3 regions of the Methylophilus sp. OH31 genome follow, and region 1 is predicted to be linked to each of the others. Evidence: predicted binding sites of a transcription regulator. Region 1 holds the regulator's gene; each other region holds the start of a gene.

Evidence for each region. The regulator sigma-54, encoded in region 1, starts transcription at its own class of promoters, with help from an activator protein. The targets are predictions, from matches to a motif close to TGGCACNNTTCCTGCT.
Region 2: a site for sigma-54 is predicted at 4,499-4,514, ahead of glnA (type I glutamate--ammonia ligase). Genes of this name have one in related genera too.
Region 3: a site for sigma-54 is predicted at 7,698-7,713, ahead of OH31_RS15340 (type II secretion system protein). Genes of this name have one in related genera too.

Annotation. Positions count from the first base shown of each region.
Region 1 covers NZ_BAUS01000010.1:77,893-87,910, forward strand. Annotated here, with positions in the region: gene moaC (cyclic pyranopterin monophosphate synthase MoaC) at 74-562, shown strand; gene OH31_RS11930 (FAD-binding oxidoreductase) at 1,286-2,296, opposite strand; gene OH31_RS11935 (cation:proton antiporter) at 2,373-4,349, opposite strand; gene OH31_RS11940 (SIS domain-containing protein) at 4,579-5,580, shown strand; gene lptC (LPS export ABC transporter periplasmic protein LptC) at 5,607-6,239, shown strand; gene lptA (lipopolysaccharide transport periplasmic protein LptA) at 6,255-6,911, shown strand; gene lptB (LPS export ABC transporter ATP-binding protein) at 6,923-7,669, shown strand; gene OH31_RS11960 (RNA polymerase factor sigma-54) at 7,676-9,223, shown strand; gene tyrS (tyrosine--tRNA ligase) at 9,269-10,018, opposite strand, start outside.
Region 2 covers NZ_BAUS01000004.1:30,122-40,139, forward strand. Annotated here, with positions in the region: gene uvrA (excinuclease ABC subunit UvrA) at 1-2,169, shown strand, start outside; gene mtgA (monofunctional biosynthetic peptidoglycan transglycosylase) at 2,312-2,998, opposite strand; gene aroE (shikimate dehydrogenase) at 3,009-3,833, opposite strand; gene OH31_RS06770 (rhodanese-like domain-containing protein) at 3,875-4,324, opposite strand; gene glnA (type I glutamate--ammonia ligase) at 4,671-6,080, shown strand; gene OH31_RS06780 (DUF4124 domain-containing protein) at 6,206-6,697, shown strand; gene glnL (nitrogen regulation protein NR(II)) at 6,807-7,907, shown strand; gene ntrC (nitrogen regulation protein NR(I)) at 7,927-9,318, shown strand; gene OH31_RS06795 (DUF6445 family protein) at 9,319-9,990, opposite strand.
Region 3 covers NZ_BAUS01000002.1:57,591-67,608, forward strand. Annotated here, with positions in the region: gene OH31_RS01935 (GGDEF domain-containing protein) at 1-762, opposite strand, end outside; gene OH31_RS01940 (UvrD-helicase domain-containing protein) at 832-3,015, opposite strand; gene trmL (tRNA (uridine(34)/cytosine(34)/5-carboxymethylaminomethyluridine(34)-2'-O)-methyltransferase TrmL) at 4,103-4,567, opposite strand; gene OH31_RS01955 (GspE/PulE family protein) at 4,711-6,363, shown strand; gene OH31_RS01960 (type II secretion system F family protein) at 6,386-7,600, shown strand; gene OH31_RS15340 (type II secretion system protein) at 7,788-8,225, shown strand; gene OH31_RS01970 (prepilin-type N-terminal cleavage/methylation domain-containing protein) at 8,231-8,701, shown strand; gene OH31_RS14315 (hypothetical protein) at 8,735-9,358, shown strand; gene OH31_RS01980 (prepilin-type N-terminal cleavage/methylation domain-containing protein) at 9,375-10,018, shown strand, end outside.

The sequences.
Region 1 (10,018 bases):
GTGCCAACTACCCAAACTTGTTATGATAACGACTTCATCGCTTGAGTTCATCCTTTTTCACACGCGTAAACCCATGACAAAATCAACCTCAGGACTCACCCATTTCAATGCCCAAGGCCATGCCCACATGGTGGATATCGGCGACAAAGCCCATACCAAGCGCATCGCCATTGCCGAAGGCCACATCACCATGCAAGCCGCCACCCTGCAAACCATCTTGCAAGGCAACGCAAAAAAAGGCGATGTGCTCGGTATCGCGCGTATCGCCGCGATCCAGGCCAGCAAAAAGACCAGTGATTTAATTCCACTCTGCCACCCGCTCAGCCTAAGCCGGGTAGATGTCAATCTTGTGGCAGATGAAGCACAACACAGCATTAGCTGCCGCGTGCAATGTGAAACTACCGGGCAGACAGGGGTTGAAATGGAAGCATTGACTGCGGTGCAGGTGGGACTGCTAACGATTTATGATATGTGCAAGGCGATTGACAGAGGCATGACCATACAAGGGGTAAGAGTGCTAGAGAAGCATGGTGGGAAGAGTGGGGATTGGGTAGCCGTTTAAGTGACGAAAGCCTATCCAAGTAAATACAAAAGAATTAAGTTTTAAAGCGACACTGACCGTATCGAGGCATTTCTTTCGCCTCTAGGCGAGTCACTTTCTGATGCTTGCCCCTCAGAAAGTAACCAAAGAGGAGGGCACCCAGCCATCACGGCCTTACGGCTTCCTTGCGTTGCTCAACAAAATAAGCCGGTCACGAAACTCATCCTAGCGGGCTGCACACTACGCAGCCCACCGCGGGATTCAGACAGTCGCTCCCTCTACTCTTATTTTGTCTCCGCTACTCAGCGTGATGGGATGGGATTTAGCTCGCCAAACTCACATTGTAGAAATCTGAACGGTTCAAAAAACAGATGGGTTTGTTAAGAGCACTAATGGTGGCACTCACTAGGTGTTCGGGGTCCCCATCTGCCGCGCCGAGCAACGCAGGGTTGGCGGGAGTCTTCGGCCATCGGCTGTCCGAGTTCCGCAACAAGCCACGTCTTGTGTGGCTTGTCAGGGCGAGTTTCGATGGACGCCCGGCAAGCCGAGTAGCACAGGATAAAAGCGGAAGTTGGGGTGTCTTGTTCTTTGCCTTCTTTCTTATGGACAAGCATAAGAAAGAATGGTCGCCGAAAGGGCGAAATAGATCGATCATAGAATAGCCTTCGCTTTGGGCAAGCAAAGAAAAGTAACTCGCTGAAAAAGCGAAAAACACCATTACAACAAAAGAATCACTTTCCCAGCCTAACCCAACAACGCCGCAATCCGCCGCGCGCACTCCGGTGCCATAGTCACCCCATACCGAAAATGCCCGGTATTCAGGTACAAATTCTCAATCTGCGGATGTCGCCCAATACTAGGAATATTATGCGGTGTCCCCGGACGCAAGCCACTCCAGTGTTTGATAATCGGCTGTCCACGCAGTGCAGGCAATATGGCTTCCGCCTTTTGCAGCATTTCCATGCGCATGCTCTCTGTCACCCCTGTATCAAAACCAACATCCTCCAGGCTGCTACCCGCCAGCAAATGACCATCCTGCCGTTGCAGCATATAGAACCCATCGCGGTAAAGAATATGCGGCAGCAGGCCAGGCGCCATGTGATACAACAGCATTTGCCCGCGCATAGGTTTGATATCGAGACTGGAGGCCGTTTGCTTAAGTAGTTCAAAACTCCAGGCACCAGAGGTGACGATAAACACATCGGCAGATAAGGTTTCACCAGTAGTGGTTTGCCAGCTGGTGATAGATGCGTGACCTTCTTGCAATGGCATCAGCTGGGTCTGCTCGCGCAGCGTGACGCCATGCTTGATCAGCCAGGCTTTGAGGGATTGCAGCAGGCGCGGATTACGGATTTGCAGGACTTCGGGAATCAATAGATCAGCGCCCTGTAACGCGTATTCAAGGCCAAACCGTTCACACCAATCTATGGCTGGTTGCAGGTCAAACGGTGGCTGAATCAGCATACCACTACGGGTACATTCGGGGTCTATACCGGTTTCGGCGTACAACTCTGCACTCACTGCCGGATACGCACGCGCACCCGCCAGCGCCAACTCATTGACCACCTCCTGGTAAAACCAGGGCAGCAAGGGGAAAGCAATGCCGGCACCAGCCCATGAGGATTCGCCAGAGGTTTGTGCAGCAATGATGTTGCGCTCAACCAGCGTGACCGTATGGCCTTGCTTGCGCAACTGCATGGCGGTCAGGCATCCGACAATGCCGCCACCCACCACCACGACTGAACTGTTAGCCATAAGATTTTTTCTGAAATAGCTTGGAAAGCCTGACAGGGAGATATGCGCCCTTCCAGGACATGAGGCGTGTATTGTCTTACGGTTTGCGTCCGGAAATCAAATAGACTTCCATTGCGATGAGGGCGGCATTACTGCCCAGCAACACCAGGATATCGCCTTCATTCAGCATAATGTCATCCCTGGGCGCGATTGGCTCGGGCATATTCGGGCGACGTAACTGCTTGACCTCGACGGCAAAATCACCGAACGGGATATGGTCCAGTCGCAGGCCGTGCGCATAAAAATTCTTATACACTTCCACCGAGTGCAACTGTGGTAACGAGGCAGTGGCGGTATCAGCATCGCTGACGCCGCGGAAGTAGCCCTTAAACATTTTGTAACGTTCTTCACGGAACAGGCGGATGCGTTTGACGACACGATTAAGGGGGACGCCTAAGGTCACCAGTGCATGCGAAGCCAGCATCAGGCTGCCTTCAAGGATTTCCGGCACCACTTCTGCGGCACCGGCATCTCGCAGTGCATCCATGTCACTGTCATCATGCGTGCGCACAATCACCGGCAGGTTGGGATTCCGCTCCTGAATCACATGCAAGACCTTCATGGTACCGCGGATTTCGGCATAACTGATGATGACGGCTTTCGCTCTGGCCAAGCCAGCGGCTTCCAGCACCGAGCGCCGCCCGGCATCACCGTAAATCACATTCTCACCCGCAGAAGCGGCTTCCTGCACGCGGCTGGCATCCATATCCAGCGCGACATACGGGATATTTTCTTCGCGCAAAAAACGTCCCAGATATTGGCCGCTACGGCCATAGCCGCAAATGATCACGTGATCACGCAAATCCTGGCTATGCTCCTGTATGGTATCCACTACTTTGATGCTATTGCGGCTGTAGCTTTTGACCAGCGCACGCGCAATGCGGCCATTTTTCTGAATAATAAACGGCGCCACCAGCATGGAGAGCACGGCCACAGACAACACCAGTTGCAAGGAGTCGCCATCAATCAAATTGGTTTGCAAACCCAGCGCCAGTACCACAAAACTAAACTCGCCAGCTTGACCGAGGATAATACCGGTACGCACACCCACGCCCATTTCAAAGCCATAGAACCTGGTCAGCAAGGCGATCAGGCCGATCTTGAATACCAGGAACAGGATGAGCAGGACAGCAATCAATCCCACATGCTGAACGAGCACAGAGACGTCTAGCAACATGCCGACACTGATAAAAAACAGGCCCAGTAAAATATCGCGGAAAGGGGCAATATCAGATTCCACCTGGTAGCGATACTTGGTTTCTGAAATCAGCATACCCGCCACAAACGCCCCCAGGGCATACGACAAGCCAACAAAGTTAGTGGCCGCTGCCATTAACAAGGTCACCATCAATACATTGAGTACAAACAGCTCACGTGAACGCTGCTTGGCAACCAGCTCAAACCAGAAGTTGAGGATGTTTTTACCAAACTTGAACAAGAAAAACAGCAGGATTGAGGACTTGAACAAAGTCAGTCCCAATACATCCAGCCAGTTATCGCTGTGTGAGCCTAAGGTCTGGATCAGCACCAGAATCGGGATCACTGCCAAATCCTGGAACAGTAGCACGCCGATACTTAGGCGGCCATGTCTGGAGTTTAAATCGACACGTTCCATCAGGATTTTGGACACAATGGCGGTCGAAGACATGGTGATGGCGGCACCAATAATGAACGCCGAGGTCAGGCTCAGCCCCGCCAGCTTGCCCAGTACCAGACTGGCCAGCAAAGTCAGTACTACCTGGCCGCCACCCAAGCCGAACAGGGTTTTACGCATGGCATAGAGTTTAGGCAGGCTGAACTCGAGGCCGATACTAAACATCAGGAACACAATACCGAACTCGGCCACCTGGCGGCCAGTTTCTTCATCTTCCAGCAAGCCTAGGGCGTGCGGGCCGAGCACAATACCGATCATGAAGTAAGCCAGCATCGCTGGCAAACCCAGGATGCGGAATAAGCCGACGGCAAAGACCGAGCTGGTAAGCAACAATAATAAATGGATCAGGGAATCAAACATGCAAAAATTCTAAAGCATTAATGTCAAGCCGTGCAGATGAATGTCTGCCAGCAAACCATATATTATGACGTATCGTCAGTGATGTAACCTGAAACAGTCGCGTTTCAGGATGATGCATCCTGCCACAAAACACTATTTTATGCAAAAAATGTGCCCGCTAATAAAAAATCCGTAAAAAAGCTGTGTTTCGCTTTCTTGCCGGGGGCGTCACTTGCTATACTAACCCGCCATGAACACAGCAAAATCAGGTGTCCACCTCGTGAAAAGTCCAGACATCGTGACGCGTGCACGAGGCATACTGCTGCACGAGGCAGATGAAATCCGCCAACTGGCCGACCGTATCGGCAGCGAATTTGAAGCCGCTGTCAGCATGATTCTGGCCTGTCGCGGCCGCATTGTTGTCACTGGCATGGGTAAATCCGGCCATATCGGCGGTAAAATTGCGGCCACCCTTGCCAGCACGGGCACCCCTGCGTTCTTTATGCATCCGGCGGAAGCCAGCCATGGCGACCTGGGCATGATCACAGCTGAAGATGTCGTGATTGCGCTATCCAATTCCGGCGAAAGTGATGAAATCATCAATATTTTGCCCGCCATTCGCCGTATCGGTGCGCGTATTCTGAGCATTACCGGTAGCGAAGAGTCCACGCTATCGCGCGAGTCAGACGTGCATTTAAGTGCTGCAGTTAGCCACGAAGCGTGCCCACTGGGGCTGGCACCCACGGCCAGCACGACGGCCGCACTGGCCTTGGGCGATGCGTTGGCGCTCTGCGTTCTCGACTTGCGCGAATTCACTGCCGAGGACTTTGCGCGGTCACATCCTGGCGGAAGTCTGGGCAGACGGCTGCTGGTAAGGATTAAAGATGTCATGCGCACGGGGGATGCGATCCCCGCTATCAGCGAGCATGGCACCGTACAGGAAGCGATTGCACAGATTTCGAGCAAAGGCATGGGGTTTACAGCGATTGTCGATAGCGCACAACACCCGATCGGCGTATTCACCGACGGCGATTTGCGTCGCCTGTTTATGCAAGGTGCCACCGATACGCAACAATCAATCAAAACGGTCATGAATACGCAGCCACGTTTATTGGGCATGCAACAAATGGCGGTTGAAGCAGTCAACCTGATGGAGCAATATAAAATTAACGGGTTTATGGCAGTGAACGAGCAGCAGCAATTAGTGGGCGCATTTAACATGCATGATTTACTCAAGGCAAAAATCGTTTAGGTTCACTGACGCCCTGGAACGCCCGCATGCTTAAACACCCCATCTTATTGCCAATTGCGTTAATGCTGTTTTTAGCGCTGCTGACATTCTGGATTAACCAGACCGTACAGGAGCAGGCGCTGAGCTTGAGCCGCTTAAGTCGTCACGATCCGGACTACATGCTCTATAACTTTGTCAGCACGCGTACCGACGCCACTGGCAATACCAAATACGTGTTAGCTGCGGCAGAAATGCGCCATTTTCCGGATAACGACTATACCGAATTACAGCGCCCGCGTTTCACCCAGTTTGGGCAGGATAAACCTTACACGCAAATTCATGGCCAGCACGGCAAAGTGTCAGCCAATGGTAAACTGGTCGAGTTTAGCAAGCAGGTCAAGGTCATACGCCAGGGCACGCTGGCCAAGCCTGAAATGCAGTTGCAAACCGAACATTTAACGCTGGAACCGGATACAGACCTCGCTTACACCGATTTGCCGGTCACTATCCGCCAGCTACCGGCGACGGTGATCACAGGTACCGGCATGCGTTTTGATAACAAGGCAGGCACCATGCAATTATTTAACCGGGTGCATGTACATTATGTACGCGCACCCGCAGTCGCAAAAACTGCAAGCCCGGCAGCGAAGGCGAAAACAGGCAATCACAAGGGTCGTTGATTCTGGAGAAATGAGTTGAACACGCACAAGCCATTATTTTATGCCACCTGCTTGACCTTATGGGCACTGCTATCGTGGTCAACCAGCGTGCTGGCTGAAGAGTCTGACCGTGACCAGCCGATTGAGCTGGAAGCGGATACCGTGACTGTGAATGATGCCAAAAAGATCAGTATTTATACCGGCAATGTGATCCTCAACCAGGGCACCCTGCAAATCAAAGCCGACAAAATGATTGTGCGTGAAGACCAGGATGGCTTTCAGCACAGCACCTGTACCGGCAACCCGACCACATTCAAGCAAAAACGCACTGGCAAAGACGAATGGATGCAAGGCAGTGGGCAGCGTATTGAATACAACGCGCGCATGGACAAGGTACAGCTATACACCAACGCCTGGGTCAAACGTGGTGAAGACCTGGTCACCGGTGACTACATCAGTTATGACGCCAATGCAGAGTACGCCGAAGTCATTGGCGGCACCAAGGCTAACCCCAATGGTACCGCCGGTAGCCGCGTCAAAGCGACCATTCAGCCCAAGAACAAAACCACGCCGCCTGTGATTGATAACAAGCCAACCTCGCAACAAGGGCTGCGCATGAACCGCTCACTGCAAATCAAAGTGGAACCGGCACCCGCCGACACCACTAATGAGCCTACGAAAGCGCAACCCTAAAGACCGGCCTTATGCAGACAACAGCTTCACCAGATCATAACCACTTACGTGTCAGCCACCTGAAAAAAGCCTATCAGGGACGCACCGTGGTTAAAAACACTACACTTGAGCTACGCAGCGGCGAAGTGATTGGTTTGCTCGGCCCGAATGGTGCTGGCAAAACCACCAGCTTTTACATGATTGTTGGCCTGGTCGCACTGGACGACGGCAGCATTACGCTGAATGGGGCAGATGTCAGCCGCGCGCCCATGCACGAGCGCGCCCGCATGGGCCTGGCTTACCTGCCACAAGAAGCATCCATTTTTCGTAAAATGACGGTGACTGATAATATTTTATCAATCCTGGAAACCCGCCCTTACACGGAAGAAGAGCGTGAAGCGCGGCTGGAGTCTTTACTGGATCAATTACATATCCAGCATATCCGTCACAGCCAGGCAGTCAGCCTGTCGGGCGGCGAGCGCCGCCGTGTAGAGATTGCGCGCTGCCTGGCCACAGACCCGAAATTCATCCTGCTGGATGAGCCATTTGCCGGGATTGACCCGATTGCGGTGATTGAGATCCAGAAAATTATCCGCTACCTGAGCAGCCAGAATATCGGCATTTTGATTACAGACCACAACGTGCGTGAAACCCTGGATATTTGTGACCGGGCGTACATCGTTAATGAAGGCGCTGTGTTTGCCGCAGGCACGCCAGACGAAATCATTCAGAACGAAGGCGTACGTGAAGTCTATCTGGGCAAGAATTTTAGGCTGTAACCTGATATGAAGCAAAACCTGCAATTACGCATCTCACAAAACCTGGCGCTCACCCCGCAACTTCAGCAGTCCATCCGCCTGTTGCAGTTGTCCACGCTGGAGTTAAGCCAGGAGCTGGAAACCATCCTGCAGGAAAATCCGCTGCTGGAAATGGCAGATGGCGAAGAAGGAGAATTTGAAGATAACTCGCCATTGGCCACCAGCTCGACAGACACAGAGCAGGTGGATGCAAGTTCATTTGATGTCGCGACCCAAAACGACCTCACTCCCCCTGCAGAGAGTCTGCGTGATGAACCACGTGACGAAACGAGCGGCACTGAAGGCGAACAACCAAATCTGAATGAAGAATTCACGCCGCCCGAGTTTGAAGATGACTACGAAGAGTTTGGCAGTGCCAGCAACTGGGACGAAGCGGGCCGCAACAACCTCGATGATGAAGATAGTGACTTCTCTCGCCAGGACGCCAACAATATCAGTCTGCGCGAACACCTGATCAACCAGATGCAATTGGCACATCTATCCAAGCGTGACATGGATCTGGTGAAATTTTTGCTCGACAGCATTAACGATGATGGTTATTTAGAGCAGGATCTACAGGAGATTGTCGACCTGTTGCCGCCAGAGCTGGAAATTGAGTTACTGGAGCTGGAAACCGCACTGAAATTGATCCAGAACCTGGATCCGATCGGCGTCGGTGCACGTGACCTGCGTGAATGCATCTTGCTACAACTGCAAGTACTGCCGCCTGAGACACCTTATTTGCGTATTGCGATGGCGATTGCCAAAGATCATCTGGCATTGCTGGCCAACAAAGACTTTGTCAAATTGCGCAAGGTACTCACTTGCGACGAAGCTGCACTCAAAGGCGCGCAACAACTGATTCGCCAGCAAAACCCCAAGCCAGGCAACGAGTTTGCGACCTTTAGCCATGACCACTTTATTCAGCACGATGTCGTGGTCAAAAAAATCAAAGGCATCTGGATGGCGTCGCTCAATGATGGCGTGATCCCCAAACTACGTATCAATCAGTTGTATGCAGATATCCTCAAGCGCAACCGTGAAAGCTCCGGCCAATATCTGCAGAGCCAGATGCAGGAAGCCAAATGGATGATTAAAAATATCCAGCAACGCTTTTCTACCATCTTGCGTGTGTCGCAAGCGATTGTGGACAGACAGCGCAATTTCTTTGAACATGGTGAAATTGCCATGCGGCCCCTGGTATTGCGCGAAATTGCCGAAGAGCTCGACTTGCATGAAAGCACGGTTTCTCGCGTGACAACACATAAGTACATGCTCACGCCACGCGGTGTATTTGAACTTAAATACTTTTTTGGCAGCTCAGTCGCCACCGATGCAGGCGGCTCATGTTCTGCCACCGCCATTCGCGCGCTCATCAAACAAATGGTCGCTGAAGAAAACCAGAAAAAACCATTGTCCGACAATCAAATCACCGATACGCTGGCGCAGCAAGGCATTGTGGTTGCGCGCCGCACCATTGCCAAATACCGCGAATCGCTGAATATCCCACCAGCCAATTTACGCAAATCGCTGTAAAACAAAAAGGCCGCAAATGCGGCCTTTTTTATCGGTAACGCCTGTTTACTGGATGGTGATTTTGGCAAACTTGCGCTTGCCCACTTGTGCCACCACGGTCACCCCTTTTGCCAATGACAGGTTTTTATCGTCAACTTTTACGCTATCCAGCTTCACGCCGCCTTGTTGCACGGCACGCATGGCTTCACTGGTGCTTTCCACCAGGCCCACCTGTTTCAGCAACTGGCTGATACTGATGCTATCACCATCAATCGCTACTGCTACCTCAGGCACATCATCAGGAATCCCGCCTTTGGCACGGGTCTGGAAGTCTTGCAGGGCTTTTTCAGCCGCCGCCTGGCCGTGAAAACGGGCAACGATCTCCTGTGCAAAACCGACCTTGATATTACGTGGATTGTCGCCAGCAGCCACTTGTGCTTTCCACTGGGCGATAGTTTCCAGGGTGGCAAATGACAGCAGGTCGATATAGCGCCACATCAGTTCATCAGAAATCGACATGATTTTGGCGAAAATCGTCTCAGGCGCTTCGCTGATACCAATATAGTTACCCAAAGACTTGGACATTTTATTGACGCCGTCCAGGCCTTCCAGCAACGGCATCATCAACACGCATTGCTGCGATTGGCCAGCCTGCTTTTGCAATTCACGGCCCATGAGCAGGTTAAATTTCTGGTCTGTGCCGCCCAGTTCCAAATCGGCCTGCAAAGCCACAGAGTCATAGCCCTGCAATAAGGGATACAAGAATTCATGAATCGCGATTGGCTGGTTGCCTTTGAAACGCTTGGAGAAGTCATC
Region 2 (10,018 bases), on a different contig from region 1:
ACCGCCCTGAGACTGGCCGATGGCAAAGCGATTGCCCTGGAAATGGATAATGAAAAAGAACATCTGTTTTCAGCCAAATTCTCCTGCCCGGTATGTGATTACTCACTGGTCGAGCTAGAGCCGCGCTTATTCAGCTTTAACAACCCCATGGGTGCCTGCCCCAAATGTGACGGCCTCGGCCAGGTCACGTTTTTTGACCCCAAGCGCGTGGTAGCTTTTCCGCATTTGTCACTCGCCAGCGGCGCCATTAAAGGCTGGGACAAACGCAATCAGTTTTACTTCCAGATGCTGGCCAGCCTGAGCCAGCATTACAGCTTTGACCTGGAAGCGCCGTTTGAGAATCTGCCGGAAGACACCCAGCAAATTCTGCTGTTTGGCTCTGGCCGCGAACAAATCACCTTTAAATACCTCAATGAACGCGGTACGTTTTTCAGCAAGTCGCACACCTTTGAGGGCATTATCAACAACCTGCAACGGCGCTACCGCGAAAGTGATTCAACGGCAGTACGCGATGAGCTGGCCAAATACATCAACGCGACCAGCTGCCCTGATTGTGCAGGCACACGTTTGCGCCGTGAAGCGCGTCACGTCAAAGTCGGCGACCGCAACATCCACCAGATTTGCGAAGTGCCGCTAAAACAGGCGCTGCACTTTTTTGAAACACTGCAACTCAGCGGCCAAAAGCTGGCCATTGCCGACAAAATTGTCAAAGAGATTGAAAACCGCCTCAAATTTCTGACCAACGTCGGCCTGGATTATTTGTCATTGTCGCGATCGGCAGAAACCTTGTCTGGCGGCGAAGCACAGCGTATCCGCCTGGCGTCACAAATTGGTAGCGGCCTGACCGGCGTGATGTATGTGCTGGACGAACCTTCGATTGGTTTGCACCAGCGCGATAATGACCGCTTACTGGAAACCTTGAAGCGCCTGCGCGACATCGGCAATAGCGTGATTGTGGTCGAACATGATCAAGATGCGATTCAACTGGCTGACTTTGTTGTCGACATTGGCCCTGGGGCTGGTGAACATGGCGGCAATATTGTTTCTTTTGGCACGCCAGCGGAAATTGAAGCTGATCCCAATTCGCTGACCGGGCAATATATCAGCGGTAAAAAACAGATCACCTTTAAATTGCCGCGCACCCAACCTGACCCTGCGCGTTGGATAAAACTGAACAATGCCACCGGCAATAACCTGAAAAATGTCAGCGTCGAAATCCCGGTTGGACTGCTCACTTGTGTCACCGGCGTCTCCGGTAGTGGCAAATCCACGCTGATCAACGACACGCTCTATCGCGTGGTGGCAACACATTTGTATGGCAGCACCACCGAAGCGGCGCCACATGAAAGCATCGACGGCCTGGAGTTCTTTGACAAAGTGGTTGATGTTGACCAAAGCCCGATTGGTCGCACCCCGCGCTCCAATCCGGCCACGTATACCGGCCTGTTCACTCCTATTCGCGATTTGTTTGCCAGCGTGCCTGAAAGTCGTGCACGTGGTTATGGCCCTGGCCGCTATTCATTCAACGTCAAAGGTGGTCGCTGCGAGGCGTGCCAGGGCGATGGTGTACTACGTGTAGAAATGCACTTTTTGCCGGACGTGTATGTGCCGTGCGATGTGTGCAAAGGTCAGCGCTATAACCGTGAAACACTGGAAATTCAGTTTAAAGGCAAAAACATCCACCAGGTGTTGGCAATGACCGTGGAACAGGCGCATCAGTTTTTTAATGCGCAACCGGTCATAGAACGCAAACTGAAAACACTGCTGGATGTGGGCCTGGGCTATATTACGCTGGGGCAATCGGCCACTACGCTGTCGGGTGGTGAAGCACAACGGGTCAAGTTGTCACTGGAGCTGAGCAAGCGCGATACGGGCCGTACACTGTATATTCTGGACGAACCAACTACTGGTTTGCATTTTGCCGATATCCAGTTATTGCTGGATGTGATTCATAGACTGCGTGACTCAGGCAATACAGTGGTGATTATTGAGCACAACCTAGATGTGATTAAAACGGCTGACTGGCTGATTGACATGGGCCCTGAGGGCGGTGATGGTGGCGGTGTGGTGGTTGGCGTAGGCGCGCCTGAGGAACTGGCAAAAAATACGGCCAGTTATACTGGCCGTTACCTCATACCCTTATTAAAACATCTCGCTGTCAAGGGCTAGGTCAACATGCAACCGGTCCCCGAGATACGCCGTCATTTGACAGTGCATCCAATACGGATGTGGTAAAGCCACATACATATATTTATATAAAACATTGTATGTGGCGGTATAAGGGTTTAATAGCTTAAACAAGCCCTTAAAATTAGGGTATTTTCACCAATCGCATGCGCGCCTGTATGGTGCCAGCGTGCCGACTCAGGTAACGTGTGTTGCGATGTACATCATAAAAGCGTGGATTCGGGATCATGGCTGCCAACCTGGCAGCCTCTGCTGGTCCAAGTGATCTGGCATTCCCATGAAAGTAATGACGCGAGGCCGCTTCGGCACCAAACACACCATCGCCCCACTCAATCACATTCAGGTAAATTTCCAGAATACGGCGCTTGGTCAATAACTTTTCTAGCATAAAGGTGATGACTGCCTCTTGGGCTTTGCGCCACGGCGTCCGGTGGCCGGATAAAAACAAGTTTTTGGCCAGCTGCTGGCTAATGGTGGAACCACCTGCCACAATCTTGCCTTTTTCCAGGTTTTTCTCGAACGCAGTTTCTATGCCCACCCAGTCAAATCCTTCGTGATCGACAAACTTACTGTCTTCGGCAGCAATCACAGCGCGCTTTAAGTGGTTACTGATTTTTGCATAGGGCACCCATTGCTGCTGCAACTTTGCATCAGGGTGACTTTCCTGCATGACTTCGAGGCGTGCTTCCATAAACGCGGTGGAGGTCGGGTTATGCTCAATCCACCATACAATATGCAATAGCGCCCACACCTGGTAAAGGCAAACCCACAGCAGCAAGAGGCCAAAAAACAGTTTAATGGCTTGTTTCATTGTGAGAAACCTAGGACTGACGGAAAGACTGGATCACAGAAGCAGTGTCTGGTCGCAAACCATGCCAGAGATAAAATGCTTCGGCCGCCTGCTCTACCAGCATGCCCAAGCCATCTGCCACGCGCGCCCCTGCAGCCCGCGCCTGCTGCATAAAGGGCGTGTCACGCCCATACATCATGTCGTAGGCCAGCGTATGTTGCTGGAATACCAGTGCTGGAATTTGCAACACACTATCGTTTAACCCGGCTGAGGTAGCATTAATCACCACATCATAGCCTTGCGATAAGTCGGCAAATGTCTGCACCTGCAATGTGACCTTTGTACGATCAGCGTCTGCTGCAAACCGATCCGCCATGGCCTGCGCTTTATCCAGGCTGCGATTGGCGACTGTCAGTTGTAATGGCTGCTGTTCAAGCAAAGGCAACACCACGCCTTGCGCAGCACCACCAGCACCAAGCAACAATATGGTTTTGCCAGCCAGGCGCGTTTGCTGATGTTTGAGGATATCGTTGACCAGGCCGCAGCCGTCCGTATTGTCACCAAGTAACTGCGAAGCTTTGAAGCTTAAAGTATTCACCGCGCCTGCTGCCTGCGCCCGCGCAGATAAATCCTGGCAGGCATCAAAAGCCTCAAACTTAAATGGCACCGTCACATTGGCGCCCACATAACCGTCGGCTTGCAAGCGCGCAATCGTTGCAGCAAAGCCATCCAAAGGCGCCAGCACCTTCTCGTAAACAATCGCTTTATTGAATTGCTGTGCAAATGCCTGGTGGATCAATGGCGATTTGCTATGTTCGATTGGATGACCAATCACTGCATACTTTTCAACGGTCATACGCGGCAAAGCTTCATTTGTCTAAAGTGATTGATACAGCGTTAATTAGTCCACGGCAGGCCAGCATGCTTCCAGCCATTAATCAAGGTTCTTTGCTTCAGCGCATTGGCCTCGCCCTCAAAGCCTTCAATCATATTGTAAACATTGCTATAGCCCAATTGCTGTGCCAGCAGAGCCGCATTATGGCTGCGTCCGCCTGTACGGCACATAAAAATCACCGTGCGTGATTTATCCACTTGCGCTTGCAATTGTGCAGCAAACTCGGCATTTGCCACCATGCCAGGGTAAAACGCCCACTCTACATGGGTCGCAACAGGCACACGCCCGACCAACTCCAACTCCGCGCGTGAGCGTACATCGACCAACACCGCTTCGCTATTCTGGCTAATCAATGCGTAGGCTTCTTGCGGCGTCACCGCACCCGCATATGACAAGCCAGTTTGTGAGGCGCGGGCATGGGCCTGAGTTAAGATATTTTCTACGCTTTCCAAATCACACCTTCATTCACACAAGGACTAAAACGGCGAGTATACCCGCGAAAGCAAGTCAAAATCACAATGCACAATTTTGGTGCTCAATTTGTTGCATTGCACACAAATAGTGCATGATGTTTTTATAATTTTATGTAAGATACCCCTTAACCATGCAAAATGGTTATTTTGGCGTGGCATGCTTCCTGCTAATATTACACATTGAGATTTCCTGGGATTCGGTCATCCGGCTGAATTCCAACTATCCATTGTTTGACACTTGCTCACGTTACGGGACATCCGCAACATGCCCCGCTTTTTGCGTGTGCAACTTAAAATTTAGACCTTGATCATTGAGGAGAATGTAATGTCCGTTGCAAACGTAATGAAATTGGTTGCAGAAAACGACATCAAATTTGTTGATTTCCGTTTTACCGATACCAGAGGTAAAGAGCAGCACGTGACTGTGCCAGTTTCTCACTTCGACGAAGATAAATTTACTGAAGGCCATGCATTTGACGGCTCTTCCATCGCTGGATGGAAAGGCATTCAAGCCTCTGACATGCAACTGATGCCTGATGCAAGCACCGCATACATTGACCCGTTTTTTGACGAGCCAACATTGGTTTTAACCTGTGATGTTGTTGACCCTACAGATGGTAAAGGTTACGACCGCGACCCACGTAGCCTGGCAAAACGCGCAGAAGCCTACCTGAAATCCAGCGGCCTGGGCGACACAGCCTACTTCGGTCCTGAGCCAGAGTTCTTCATTTTTGACAGCGTACAATGGGATGCCACCATGGGTGGTAGCTTCGTTAAGATCAACTCCGAAGAAGCAGCCTGGTCATCAGGTGAAAAATTCGAAGGCGGCAACACAGGCCACCGTCCAGGCGTTAAAGGCGGCTACTTCCCAGTGCCTCCAGTCGACTCATTGCACGACATCCGCTCTGCGATGGTGATGACACTGGAAGAGTTGGGCGTGCCTGTTGAAGTGCATCACCACGAAGTGGCGACTGCTGGTCAATGTGAAATCGGTACTAAATTTGCAACATTGGTACAACGTGCTGACTGGACACAAATCCTGAAATACGTGGTCACAAACACAGCACATGCTTACGGCAAAACTGCGACCTTCATGCCTAAACCAATGTTTGGCGATAACGGTTCTGGTATGCACGTACACCAATCCGTATGGAAAGATGGCAAAAACCTGTTTGCAGGTAACGGCTACGCTGGTTTGAGCGATTTCGCCCTGTACTACATCGGCGGTATCATCAAACACGCTCGCGCATTGAACGCGATCACCAACCCAGGCACTAACTCTTACAAGCGTTTGGTACCGCATTACGAAGCACCAGTAAAACTGGCTTACTCTGCTAAGAACCGTTCTGCTGCGATCCGTATTCCATTCGTGCATTCAGACAAAGCACGCCGTGTTGAAGCGCGCTTCCCAGACCCGATTGCCAACCCATACCTGGCTTTCTCAGCTTTGCTGATGGCTGGCCTGGACGGCGTTCAGAACAAGATTCACCCAGGTGAACCAGCGACAAAAGACTTGTACCATCTGCCACCAGAAGAAGATGCATTGATCCCAACCGTGTGTTCTTCATTGGAGCAAGCGCTTGAGTATCTGGACAAAGACCGCGAGTTCCTGACACGCGGTGGTGTATTCACTGATGACTGGATCGACTCTTACATCGCATTGAAAATGGAAGAAGTGACTAAATTGCGTCAAACACCACACCCTGTTGAGTTTGGTTTGTACTACTCCTGCTAATCGCAAGAGACGCACCAAAACAGGGCAGCTTAGGCTGCCCTGTTTTTTTATGCACACTCAGCATCGTCAACCTTTTGCAGTAAAGACACGTTGATAACCTCAACAATCTACTCTAAACTATTGCCATGAAAAGACTTTTTTACGTTCTCGCCTTTGTACTGGTATCAAGCAGCTGCCTGGCGGATATATACAAGTATACGGACAGCAATGGTGTGACCACTTACACCAATATCAAGCCAGAAGGTCACAGCAAAGCAGAATTGGTCATTAGCGGCCCAAAAACGGCAGAGCCACCTCCCGTTGCACGCGAAAAAAAACCTAGCGCAAAAGCCCCCTCTCCGGCTAATTTCCCCAAAGTGGATAACCAGACGCAAAACCAGCGCGACCAAAAACGCCGCGAATTGCTCATGAGTGAATTAGAGCAAGAAAAACAAGCACTTGAACATGCAAAACAGCTCTACGAAGAGGCGCAAAATACGCCCGAAGTCTATAAAGGCGCCAATGGAAAAACCTTTAGAAACGTCGCAAAATACGATGAAAAACTACATGTGATTGAAGCCGAAATTCAGGCCCATGAGCGTAACATCGAGCTACTCAACAAAGAACTTAATCTGTAAACGCACCATTTTGGGAATTCTTTAAACCATTTTTGACACCTGAGTTAGAATTGGCTTGGCTTTTGCTTTAAAACAGGGCGTGATTCACTCTTTTTAACAAGCTTAGGATATGGTTCAAAAATCTCCCCACGGGTTTAGCGGTTTAGAGCACATTGCAACAGCAGTGATTCTGCTCAATAACCAGCTGGAAGTAACCTATGCAAACTCGAGTGCAGAGATACTGTTCGCGTTTAGCGCCAACCAAATTCACGGCCTGCACATTCACGATGTATTCGTGAATTGCGAGATTCTGCAAATGGCAGTCACCAATGCCATACAAACTCAAGGTCCCTTTCGGGAACACGAGTTCACGCTGACCACACAACGCGGGCACACCACGGCGGTCACTTGTACCGTCACGCCCATTTCAACCACGTTCAACCAAACGCCAGAAGACATGCTGATCCTGGAATTTGTGCAAATGGACCAGCAATTACGCATTGCGCGCGAAGAGCGCATGCTGATTCAACAGCAAGCCAACTCAGAGTTGTTGCGCAATCTGGCACATGAAATTCGCAACCCCTTAGGCGGTTTGCGTGGCGCAGCGCAATTACTTGAATTCGAACTGCCACAAGCCAGCCTGAAAGAATATACGCAAGTCATTATTAAAGAGGCTGATCGCCTGCATAGCTTGATGGACAGACTGCTGGCGCCCCATCGCGTACCTAAATACGAGCCGACCAACATTCATGAAGTATTGGAACGCGTACGCAGTTTATTGCTGGCGGAATCCCCCAACCATATCCGCGTCATTCGCGATTACGATACCAGCCTGCCTGAACTGATAGGCGACCGCGAAAAGTTGATTCAGGCGGTGCTGAATATCGCCCGCAACGCCGCGCAAGCCATGCAACAAAGCCAGACGGAAAGCGCAAGTATTACCTTCCGCACGCGTGCAGAACGCCAGATTACACTGGCCAGGAAACGCTACCGCGTTGGTATCCATCTTGAAATTATTGATAACGGCCCCGGCATCCCGGCAGGCATTAAAGAACGTATTTTTTACCCCCTGGTTTCTGGTCGCGAAGGCGGCACAGGCCTGGGGCTTGCCCTGGCGCAAACATTTATTACGCAGCACCATGGCATGATAGATTGCGATTCACAGCCAGGCAAAACAACCTTTCATATATTGCTACCGATTGAAAGTACGCAATTAAAATCATCAGCATAATAATTGACGAGAAATAGCTATGAAACCAATCTGGATCTTAGACGACGACAAATCCATCCGCTGGGTGTTTGAAAAAGCACTGGCACGCACAGACTTTGATTTCAAAACCTTCTCGTCCCCTGCAGAAGCGCTGAATGCCTTAAACCGCGAACAACCACAAGTGATTGTCAGCGATATTCGCATGCCTAACGGCTCCGGGTTGGACTTTCTGTCAGAGGTAAAACAGCGCTTCCCGGATATTCCCGTCATTATCATGACCGCTTACTCCGACCTGGAAAGTGCAGTGGCTGCTTTTCAGGGTGGCGCCTTTGAATATCTGGCCAAGCCTTTTGATGTCGACCAAGCCATTGAAATTATCAAACGTGCGGTTGAAGAGAGCATGCGCCAATCGGTTGAAGCCGTCGAAGACACCGGCCCATCGCCAGAAATTATCGGTCAGGCACCAGCCATGCAAGAGGTTTTCCGCGCGATTGGTCGCTTGAGCCGCTCGCATTCCACCGTACTCATCAATGGTGAGTCTGGCAGTGGTAAAGAGCTGGTAGCGAGCGCATTGCATAGACATAGCCCACGCGCAGACAAACCATTTATCGCGATTAACACCGCAGCGATCCCTAAAGACTTGCTGGAATCCGAATTGTTTGGCCACGAACGCGGCGCTTTTACCGGCGCCGCGGCGGCCAGAAGAGGGCGCTTTGAGCAGGCAGACAACGGCACCTTATTTCTGGATGAAATCGGTGACATGCCTGCAGATTTGCAAACACGTTTATTGCGCGTGCTATCCGATGGCCAGTTCTACCGGGTCGGCGGTCACCAGCCGATCAAGGTCAATGTGCGCGTCATTGCGGCCACGCACCAGGATCTGGAAGAGCGCGTTAAACAAGGCCTGTTCCGTGAAGACTTGTTTCACCGTTTAAACGTCATCCGCCTGCGCCTGCCGCCCTTGCGCGAGCGCAGGGAAGACATCCCCTTGCTGACCAAGCATTTTCTCGCCCACAGCGCTCAGCAGCTGGGTGTAGAGCCTAAACAATTATCCCAAGCGGCCATCAAATACCTGATGTCAGTGAATTGGAGCGGTAACGTCCGCCAACTGGAAAACGTCTGTCACTGGCTCACCGTCATGGCGCCTGGGCAGAACGTAGACGTGAATGATCTACCGCCAGAACTGAAAGAGGACACCGGCAAGCATAATACAGGCGGCTCCTGGCAAGAAGCATTGGCTCAAGAAGTTACCGATGCGCTCAATCGAGGTGAAACCAATATCCTGGATGCAAAAACCAAGGAGTTTGAACGCATCCTTATCACCCGCGCCTTGGCGCATACTGATGGCCGCCGCATTGAAGCAGCCAATCAGTTAGGCATGGGGCGCAATACGCTGACGCGTAAGATTCAAGAGCTCGGGATTGATGACTAATTAAAGCGGTTGCTTTTTCACGCGTAACAATGGAAAAGAGCTTTCTTTATTTGCATCAATTTTAGTAATAAAAAACACCTGCGCCAGTCGTGAATCTTGTTTTGTTTCTCCAAAAAACTGATTGGCGCAGTGGTGAATGTCACCTTCAAAAAGAATTAACGAGTTATAGACATTATTAACACGCACAACCTCATCAAACATGTTGTGATAGCTAAAATCTATCGGCTCTTTGCGTTTAAATCGCTCATCATTCTCTTTAATCTGCGTCCAGTATAAGTCTTCATCGTAGCTGGCATTCTTTCTGAATAAAGACGTTCCGGAATCAAGCGGCGCATCCGGTGTTAAATAAAGCACACCAGCAAATACCGTATTCTGATCCTGATGAATCAAGCCATGGCCATATCCCGCCTCAACAATTTGAAAACTGGTGTTTATTTGCCAACGCATCACATCATGTTCAGGGATATGAAACACACTAATGAGCTTTTTACACACCTTCTCATAGAGTGACTGACTTAAATCTCTAAGCTCTTTTGTTCGACTACCTGGGAAAACATACTCGATATCTTTCATCTCATGACAATAGGTATATTTTTGCGCCAAAGCGTATTTTCTGATTTCGTCTGGATTCTCATAAAAATCGGAAATCACTGTCACCGGGTAAAGCTTCATAGCTAAAACTTTCTATGTATTTACTCAA
Region 3 (10,018 bases), on a different contig from region 1:
AAAGTCTATTTTCAAGTCTTTGATCACCGCCAGTTCTTCTTTGGTTTCAATGCCTTCGGCAATGGTCAGCGTATTCGATTCAACCGCGATTTTCTGGATGCCGCGCACAAACTCCAGTTTCATCGGGTCATTGTGTATATTGGCAATAAAATGCTTGTCGATCTTGACATATTCCGGTGACAGCTCAGACCACAACCGCAAACTGGACGTGCCTTCACCGAGGTCGTCCAGTGCGATTTTGAACCCTAAGGCTTTAAAGCGCAGGATCGCATCCCGGAGCTCGGCATAATCGCGAATGGTAGAACTCTCGGTGATTTCAATCACGATATCGCCAGGTTTGAGGCCACACTTTTCAAGCTGCGTCAGGCCAAAAGACAAATGCCCCTCGTTTAATAGCAGGCAGTCCGGGCTGAAATTTACAAACAAGGGGTGAGACCTATCGGTGCGGCTGTATTCATTAAAGATGACCTCACGCGCCGCGTATTCCATCTCGATATTCAGGCCACATAAACTGGCTGCATTAAACAGCGCAATCGGCGAATGTAATCTGGATTCCACCGGGCCCCGGATCAGCGCTTCATGTGCAAATACACGGGCGTGTTTAATATCAACGATAGGTTGAAACAGCGGTAGCAGATTTCTCTGCGCCAGAATGGCTTCAACCTCTAGCTGGGGAGGGGCATATATCATGCAAGCAGTATCGACGGTTTTAACTGCTTCTTGATTAAGTTGTGCAAATGGTGGATGAAATATTTGTGACAATGATGATATGTCCAGGATCAGCCACCATGCCAATGAAGAGCGGCATGGTGGCTTGAGACAAGTCGCTGCTTAAACCTTTTCCAGCCTAGCGTATTCCAGCATCAGCGTTTTCAAGCCGGCACTGCCAAAATTCACTTTAATCGCCAAGTCATTGGCGTTGCCTTCATAGCTCACCACCACGCCTTCACCAAATTTGCCATGACGCACGCTCTGGCCAATCTTAAACGGGTAGCTGGATTGTGCGCTGCTGCTTGCCTGCACTGGCTGCGCATTGTATTGCCCACCTGCGGCATAAGGTTTGGCGACTGGTTTGCTATTCAAGCGCTTGGTCAGGTCGACAGGGATTTCATCGATAAAGCGTGAGGCAATACCGTAACGCACTTGCCCATGCAGCATACGGCTTTGGGCATACGTGAGATAAAGGCGTTGGCGCGCGCGGGTGACGGCCACATACATCAGGCGGCGCTCTTCTTCCAGGCCGCCATTTTCGTAAGCAGCCTGCTCATGCGGGAACAAGCCTTCCTCTACACCGCCGATAAATACGCTGTGAAACTCCAGGCCTTTTGCCGCGTGTACCGTCATCAGCTGCAAGGCTTCATGCCCGACATCAGCCTGATGGTCACCGGCTTCCAGGCTGGCATGGTTTAGAAACTGCGTCAGCTGGTCGGCATCTTCATCCATATTATGGTGATTGCCCAGGGCCTGATTACTAAATGCCACGGCGGCAGTGACCAGTTCCTGCAAGTTTTCGATGCGGTCTTCACCTTCTTTGTCATTCTGGTAGTGCGCCATCAGGCCACTCAAGTTGATGACCATTTCTGCCATTTCACCCAAGGTGATACCGTAACCCTGATCGACCATCTGGCGAATCAGCGCAACAAAGCCATCCAGCCCCTTGCTGCCCAGTTTGCCCTCGCCGACTTTATTAGTCGCTGCTTGCCATAAGCTGCATTCGTTCTGGCGGGCCGCTTCCTGCAGTTGCTCCAGGCCGCGTGCGCCTATGCCGCGTGGTGGAAAATTGACGATGCGCAATAAGGCGGTATCGTCGTTGGCATTGGCAATCAGGCGCAAATAAGCCAGTGCATGCTTGATTTCGGCGCGCTCGAAAAAGCGCAGGCCGCCATAAACACGATAAGGAATATTGGCTGAAAACAAAGTGTGCTCAAGAATGCGTGACTGCGCATTGCTGCGGTAGAGCAGGGCCATGTCGCCCAGCGGCACACCTTCTTTTTGCAGCATGTTTACTTCATCGACAATAAACTGCGCTTCGTCGGTATCGTTATAAGCCTCATAAATGCGAATCGGCTCGCCCTTGCCCGCAGACGTCCACAAGTTCTTACCAAGGCGGTTGCGGTTATTGGTGATGATGGCATTCGCCGCATCGAGGATATTGCTGTGCGAACGGTAGTTTTCTTCCAGCTTGACGATATTCTGCACATTAAAGTCGCGCTGAAAGTCGTTCATATTACCGACGCGCGCGCCACGGAAAGCATAAATACTCTGGTCGTCGTCGCCCACGGCAAAAATGCTGTTATGCGCGCCACCTAGCAGCTTTAACCATAAGTATTGCAGGCGGTTGGTATCCTGAAACTCGTCCACCAAAATATATTGAAAACGCTGCTGATAATGCGCGCGGATATGTGGCTCGCGCTCCAGCAACTCGTAGCAGCGCAGCAATAGCTCAGCAAAGTCGGCCACGCCGTCACGGTTGCATTGCTGGTCATAGGCCGCATAAATCTCACGCAATTTCTGGCTGTGGCCGTCATAAGCGTCTACCGCTTCGGCGCGTAAGCCTTCCTCTTTGCAGCTGTTGATATAACCCATCACTTGCTTGGGTGGATATTTCTCATCATCCACATTCATGGCTTTCATCACGCGCTTAATGGCAGACAGCTGATCTGCGGTATCCAGAATCTGGAAGGTGCTTGGCAATCTGGCTTCGCGGTAGTGTGCACGCAACATGCGGTTACATAAACCGTGAAAAGTGCCTGCCCACATGCCGCGTGTGTTGATTGGCAACATGCTGGTCAAACGCGTCAGCATTTCTTTGGCCGCTTTGTTGGTAAAGGTCACGGCCATCAGGCCCATGGGCGAGGTTTGGCCAGTTTGGATCAACCAGGCGATGCGCGTCGTCAGCACCCGTGTTTTACCGCTGCCAGCACCTGCCAGAATGAGCGCAGAAAGATGCGGCAGGGTGACCGCTTGCAGTTGTTTATCGTTGAGACCCTGGAGGAGATTGGTTTCAGATTGCATGTGATTATTATCGCATGATGTGCAGGGGAATTTGATGGATTGTTTGGTCGGATGCTGTGTCGCTAAGGCGTTTGCTGGGTGTGGGATTGTAAGAAAAGATTGTTCTATTGGTTTAGGGGTTTCTTTTCGCTTTTTTGGCGAGTTACTTTTCTTTGCTTGAAAAAGCGAAGAGTATATTAGTAGTAAGTTGCTTGGTTATTTAATGAGCGATCTGTTTCGCCTCTAGGCGACCTTCTTTCTTATGCTTGTCCATAAGAAAGAAGGCAAAGAACAAGACACCCCAGCTTCCGCTTCTTCCTTGCGCTACTCGGTTTGCCGGGCGTCCATCGAAATTGGCTACGGCCACTACGTTTAACATTGCTACGCAATGTTAGCCTACGCCGCAACACTTCGTTAGTTGTCACCCTGACAAGCCACACAGAACGTGGCTTGTTGCGGAACTCGGACAGCCGATGGCCGAAGACTCCCGCCAACCCTGCGTTGCTCGGCGCGGCAGATGGGGACCCCGAACACCCGCGAGCGCCATCGTTTAGCAGGGTTAACAAAAGAATCTGATTTTTGAACCGTCCGCATTTATGCAATGCGAATTTGGCGAGATAAATCCCATCCCATCACGCTGAGTAGCGGAGACAAAATAAGGAAGAAGGGAGCGACTGTCCGAATCCCGCGGTGGGCTGCGTAGTGTGCAGCCCGCTAGGATGAGTTTCGTGACCGCTTATTTTGTTGAGCAACGCAAGGGAGCCGTCAGGCCGTGATGGCTGGGTGCCCTCCTCTTTGGTTACTTTCTGAGGGGCAAGCATCAGAAAGTGACTCGCCTAGAGGCGAAAAAGTACTACATCAATCCGTCAGCGCGTGAAGTCTACAGAGTTACTTATCCCTACGGTTTCAATCAAGTTCCCATGCCCATCCGCACTCAATTAGATTTATGGTGATAAATTATCGGAACTTTTCAAAACGCAGAAGACTCATATCAGCACGATGATGATGAATCATCTTTCCGCTTCTTTCCTCCCTGAGCGGAAGCCTTTACGATGAGGCCTGTTGCCCCGATTTACCCCTTAATCGGGGCTTTTTTTGCCTATTACTTTCACACGCCCCCGGGGAACCCGGTTTGACGCCAGGCTTCATACAGCAAAATGGCGGCTGAATTCGACAAGTTGAGGCTGCGGCTGTGCGGCAGCATCGGTAGCCTGACGCGATGTTCTGGCGCAAATTGTGCGCGGATGTCTTCTGGCAAGCCGCGCGATTCTGGTCCAAAGACAAACACATCTTCATCTTTAAACTGTAAATCAGTGTGTCTTGTACTGCCTTTGGTGGTGAGTGCAAACATGCGCTTGCCTTGCAGGCGCTGTTGGCATTCTGCCCAGTTCTCGTAGACGGTGAGTTCGGCGTATTCGTGGTAATCCAGGCCTGCGCGTTTAAGGTGTTTATCCGAGAGTTCAAAGCCTAAGGGCTTGACCAGGTGCAGTTTTGCGCCGGCATTGGCACATAAGCGTATGATATTTCCCGTATTGGGTGGAATTTCGGGTTCGAAAAGGACGATATGAAACATTTTTTGCAGCTTGTTTACAAACGTAAGGGTAGAATGTTGGTGATATGATAGACGAAGAAAAGTCTATATAGATAAATAATTACAACGCCATGGCTCGTCCCGAGAAAATTAGATTAGGTGAAATTCTGGTCAGACAGAATTTCATGACCCAAGCTCAGCTCGATCAGGCGCTGGAAGAACAGCGCAAGTCGGGTCGTCGCCTGGGGCGCGTGATTGCTGAAAAAGGCTACGCCAATGAGCGGCAAATTGCCGAGGCTGTCGCTTCTCAGTTGAATATCCCATTTTTGGACCTGGGCCAGTACGAACTGGACGTGAAGCAGGTTCAAAAACTCCCTGAAGTTCAGTCGCGCCGTTTCCGCGCCATCCTGCTCGAAGAACGTCCAAATAGTTTCCTGATTGCGATGGTTGATCCATCGGATGTGTATGCGTATGACGAGTTGGTCAGGCTGCTCAAACGCGACATTGATATTGTCGTCGTGCAGGAAAGTCTGCTTATGCAGACCATTGACCGCTCTTATCGCCAGACCGAGCAAATCTCTTCACTGGCGTTGGAGCTGCAAGAAGACCTCGCCGCCAGCAATGTTGATCTTGCCAGCCTGATGGGCGTTGATCTGGGCATAGATGACGCGCCTGTTGTTAAGCTGTTGCAGACTATTTTTGAAGATGCCGTACAGGTACGCGCGTCTGACGTACATATTGAGCCGCAAGAAAATAAACTGCTGATCCGTTTTCGTATTGATGGTGTGATGCACTTTCAGACGCAGTCGGATAATAAGATCGCTACTGCGCTGGTGATGCGCCTCAAAATCATGGCAGGCCTGGATATCTCAGAGAAACGCTTGCCGCAAGATGGCCGCTTTGGTTTTACCGTAAAAGGTCGCGCGGTGGATATGCGTATTTCTACCATGCCTACCCAGTATGGCGAAACCGTGGTGATGCGTTTGCTGATCCAGAATACCGGGCATTTCCAATTAGATAAATTAGGTATGCCGCCGGATTTACTGGCGCGTTTCCGTAAAATGATTGGCCGTCCAAGCGGTATGGTGTTGGTCACTGGTCCGACCGGTAGTGGTAAAACCACCACCCTGTATTCTGCGCTGAGTGAGTTGAATACACCAGAGACCAAGGTAATTACCGTAGAAGACCCGGTGGAATATCGTTTGCCGGGCATTATTCAAACCCAGGTCAACGAAAAGATTGAGCTGGACTTTCCCAAGTTATTGCGCGCTATTCTGCGTCAGGACCCGGACATTGTGCTGGTGGGTGAGATGCGTGACGAGGAAACTGCCCAAACCGGTTTGCGTGCCTCTATGACCGGCCATTTGGTGCTATCAACATTGCATACCAACGATGCCTCCACCGCCCCTGTGCGTTTGATCGATATGGGCGTACCGCGCTTTATGGTCGCCATGTCGCTGTTAGGCGTGTTGGCGCAGCGGCTGGTGCGACTCATTTGCCCGCATTGCGCCGTCGAGCACACCCCGAGTGAGTCAGAGTCAGTCTGGTTAAATCAGGTCATACAGCAACCGGATGTAGTTACTAATTTCCGTCATGGCAAAGGCTGCCAGCACTGTAACCGTACCGGCTATTTGGGGCGGGTTGGTTTATACGAATTTTTGGAAATGACCGATGAGTTGGCGATGGCCGCCAACATGCCGGATACCAATGTCTTCATCAAAAAAGCGCGCGAACGACTCAAAGGCAGAACCTTGCGCGATCAGTCACTGCAACTGGCGATAGATGGTAAGACTACGCTTGATGAAATCATGCGTGTCGATAATCAATTTGAAGAGTAATCCTTTTTAAAGAGCGCCGCCTATGCCGATATTTGAATATAAAGGACGTACCGACGATGGCATGATGGTCAGCGGCGTACAAGAAGCGGCCGACCTTGACGCGTTGGGTGCAGCACTCATACTTTCCAAAATCACCCCGATTGAAATCAAGCAAAAAGCGGCTGGTGCAGTTGCCTTTAATTTGTTTGAAGAAAAAGTCACCAGCCTCGATGTCATGCTGTTCAGCAAGCAGATGTATACCTTACTCAAGGCTGGTATCCCGATTATGCGTGCCTTGGCCGGCATTCAAAGCTCGGTTGGTAATGCCACACTGGCGCAAGTAGTCGGTCAGCTTCGTGTCAGCCTGGACTCAGGCCGTGAATTGTCAGTCGCCATGACTGAGCACCCTAAGGTGTTTGATGGCTTTTATATCAGCATGATCCGTGTTGGTGAAACCACGGGTAACCTGGACAATATCTTTCTGCGATTGGCGCAGCACATTGAGTTTGAGCGCTTTATGCGCGGCCAAATCAAGTCTGCTTTGCAATATCCCACCTTTGTGCTCATCGCGATGGCGATTGCCATCGTCGTTATTAACGTCATGGTGATTCCGCAGTTTGAAAAAGTATTTGCCAGCATGCATGCGGATTTGCCCTTCATCACAAAAATATTGATCGCGTTTTCCAGCTTCATGCGTAACTACTGGTTTGTGCTGATAGGCATGATTGCAGGGGCGGTCTGGATGTTCAAATCGTACACGAGTACAGAAGTTGGGCGGTCTCAATGGGATCGTTACAAGATGCGCATTCCTATTGCAGGCAAGATTATTTTCAAAGGCACCATGGCCAGGTTTGCACGCAGTTTTGCTTTGTCGACGCGTAGTGGTTTGCCGATTCTTTCGGCTTTACGCTTGGTCTCACAGACGGTTGAGAATGAGTATCTTGGCGCTAAAATTCTAAGCATGTCTGCTGGCATTGAGCGCGGTGAAACCATTCTTAGAACTGCCACGCAAACGGGGGTATTTAATCCACTGGTGCTGCAGATGATTGCAGTGGGTGAAGAGTCTGGTTCGCTGGATGATTTAATGCAAGAAATTGCCGATATGTATCAAGCTGACGTCGAATATGACGTTAAAACATTAGGCGCGCAAATCGAACCTATATTGATTATATTCTTGGGCATACTGGTATTGATATTAGCACTGGGTGTATTTTTGCCAATATGGGATATGAGTTCGGTGATGTTTAAAGGTGGTTAATTGTTTGTGCATATTTTAAAGGCAATTAGCAATACCTTTAGTATTAGGTCGTTGTAGAGGTGGTCGCAGGCATCGTTTAGTGTGGACCAAAATTGTCTGGCATGCCTTTTGCTAGCGATAAGTTAACGCAGTTATAACCTGCCACTGTGATGATAACGGTAGGGATTTTTGATTAGGAGTCTGAGTAATGAAAAAACAAGCTGGTTTTACATTGGTTGAATTGGTTGTAGTGATCGCGGTACTTGGTATTCTTGCTGCGACAGCATTGCCAAGATTTGTGAATGTGACGGAACGTGCAAACTTAGCAACAGCAAGAGGTGTGGCAGCATCTGTTCGTACAGCAGCTACATTGGTACATGCTGCGTGGATAGCGAGTGGGATGACTGCTGCCGGTAACGTGCCTGTTGATGGAGGTAACGTTGCCGTCAATGGGAGCGGTTGGCCAACAAATGCTACCGGTGGTATTGAAGCAGCGTTACAAAGCGTTTCAGGGGTTAATCTGGATCATGCCAGTGTTGCCAATTCAACCGTGTTTAGCCTGAGAGATACTGCAGCATGTTCGTTTACATATGACTCGACGACTGGTACGGTTAATGAGGCTAATATTACTGTTGCAAACTGCTAGTTGTTGTGACAGCGAAGGTATATTCAAACGGATTTACGCTAGTTGAGTTGGTGGTGGTGATTGTTTTAACTGCGATTTTAGCAGTAGTAGCCGCCCCCAGATTCGCAAATGGTGATATCTTCGAAACCCGCGGTGACGCGGGTTTACTTTCATCTACGCTTCGCTATGCGCAAAAAACGGCGATTGCCCAGCGCAAGCCGGTGTTTGTTATTCATACCGACGCTGTGCCAGATGTTGTCAGGCTTTGTTTTGACGCAGCATGTAATCAATCGGTAATTAGCCCTGAGACAGCGGCCGCTTATGTTTTTACAAGCTCTAAGAATGTGAATGTCGGTTCATCGAATGCGGGCTTAGGGTTTGATGGGCTTGGGCGTGCTGTGCCAAATCAGGCGGCGAGCTACACTGTCACAAATAGAAAAAATAATGCCCAGTCGTTGATAGTTAATGTCGAAGCAAATACAGGTTACATCCACTAAACAAACCATCTGGTCATTGACCCGGTGACGCATATGGGCAAACAAGATAATCACAAAAATAATAAATACATACCACCCAGCAAAAAAAACCATTACGGTTTTTCGCTGGTAGAAATGGTCGTGTTTATTGTGATTGTGACAACTGCCATTGCTGGTGTGATTGGTGCACTCGCTTTTATGAGTGGGCACTCCGCTGATCCACTCGCGCGCAAGCAAGCCATTGCGATTGCTGAATCACTCATGCAAGAAATCCAGCAAATGCCCTTCACCTTTTGCGACCCTGATGATCCCAATGCATCCACCGCCAACAGTTCGGCTGACTGCTCGGTGAATTCGCAAGCCAACTTAAATGGCCCAAGCCCGGCGACCGAGAGTCGCTACGGTGCAGCAAACCCTTTTGATAATGTCGCTGACTATGGTGGTTTTACCATGCCTGGCGGTGGTTGTACCGGCATCTGTCGCATTGGCGACTCTACTGCATTGGCAGACTTAAACGCTTATTCAGCGGCTGTTGCCATTACACAGGCGGGTGGGGCGGGTGCTTTTGCAGGCCTTCCTGCCGATGCGGTATTAAAAATTGTAGTGACGGTGAATGGCCCTGCCAGCACAACAATCCGCCTCACTGGCTTTAAGGTTCGTTATGCGCCGCGCATGTAAGCATTCTAGTCTTTCTATGTCTGGCTTCACCTTGGTGGAGCTGGTGATTGTCATCGTCGTGATGGCTATTTTGGGTGGCATTTCAGTCAGTTTTATCCGCAATTCAATCTTGGCTTATGTAAATTCTGAGGCTTATTACGAGCTTGCCGACCGTGCTGATATTTCCTTGCGCCGTATGTCACGCGATATCCGCAATGCCCTGCCTAATAGTGTGTGGGTGCCGAATGACACAGGGAGTTATGTTCAGTTTGTGCCAATTAAGGCAGGTGGCCGCTATCAGCAAGAAGACTTCGATGCAGGCAGTCTTACGCTGGATGTACTCGGGCCGATGGTGAATGTAGATGCCGGGGACCGGCTGGTTATTTATAACATGGGCATTGCTGGGGCTGATGTGTATGAGGGCAACAATATTCGGCCAGTAAGTGCTAATGCAAACTCAGTCACATTCACAGGTGCACTTTTTCCGTTTGCTTCACCGGGTAGCCGTTTTTATGTAGTGAACGGTGCTGTCATTTATGCCTGCGATCTTCCTAATCGCCGTTTGGTGATGTATTCAAATATTCCTATCGCTTCCGGGCGTGTGACCAATTTTAATGGGCTGACAGCTAATATTGTCGCTGACGATGTGACCGAATGTAGTTTTACCTATACGCCTGGCGT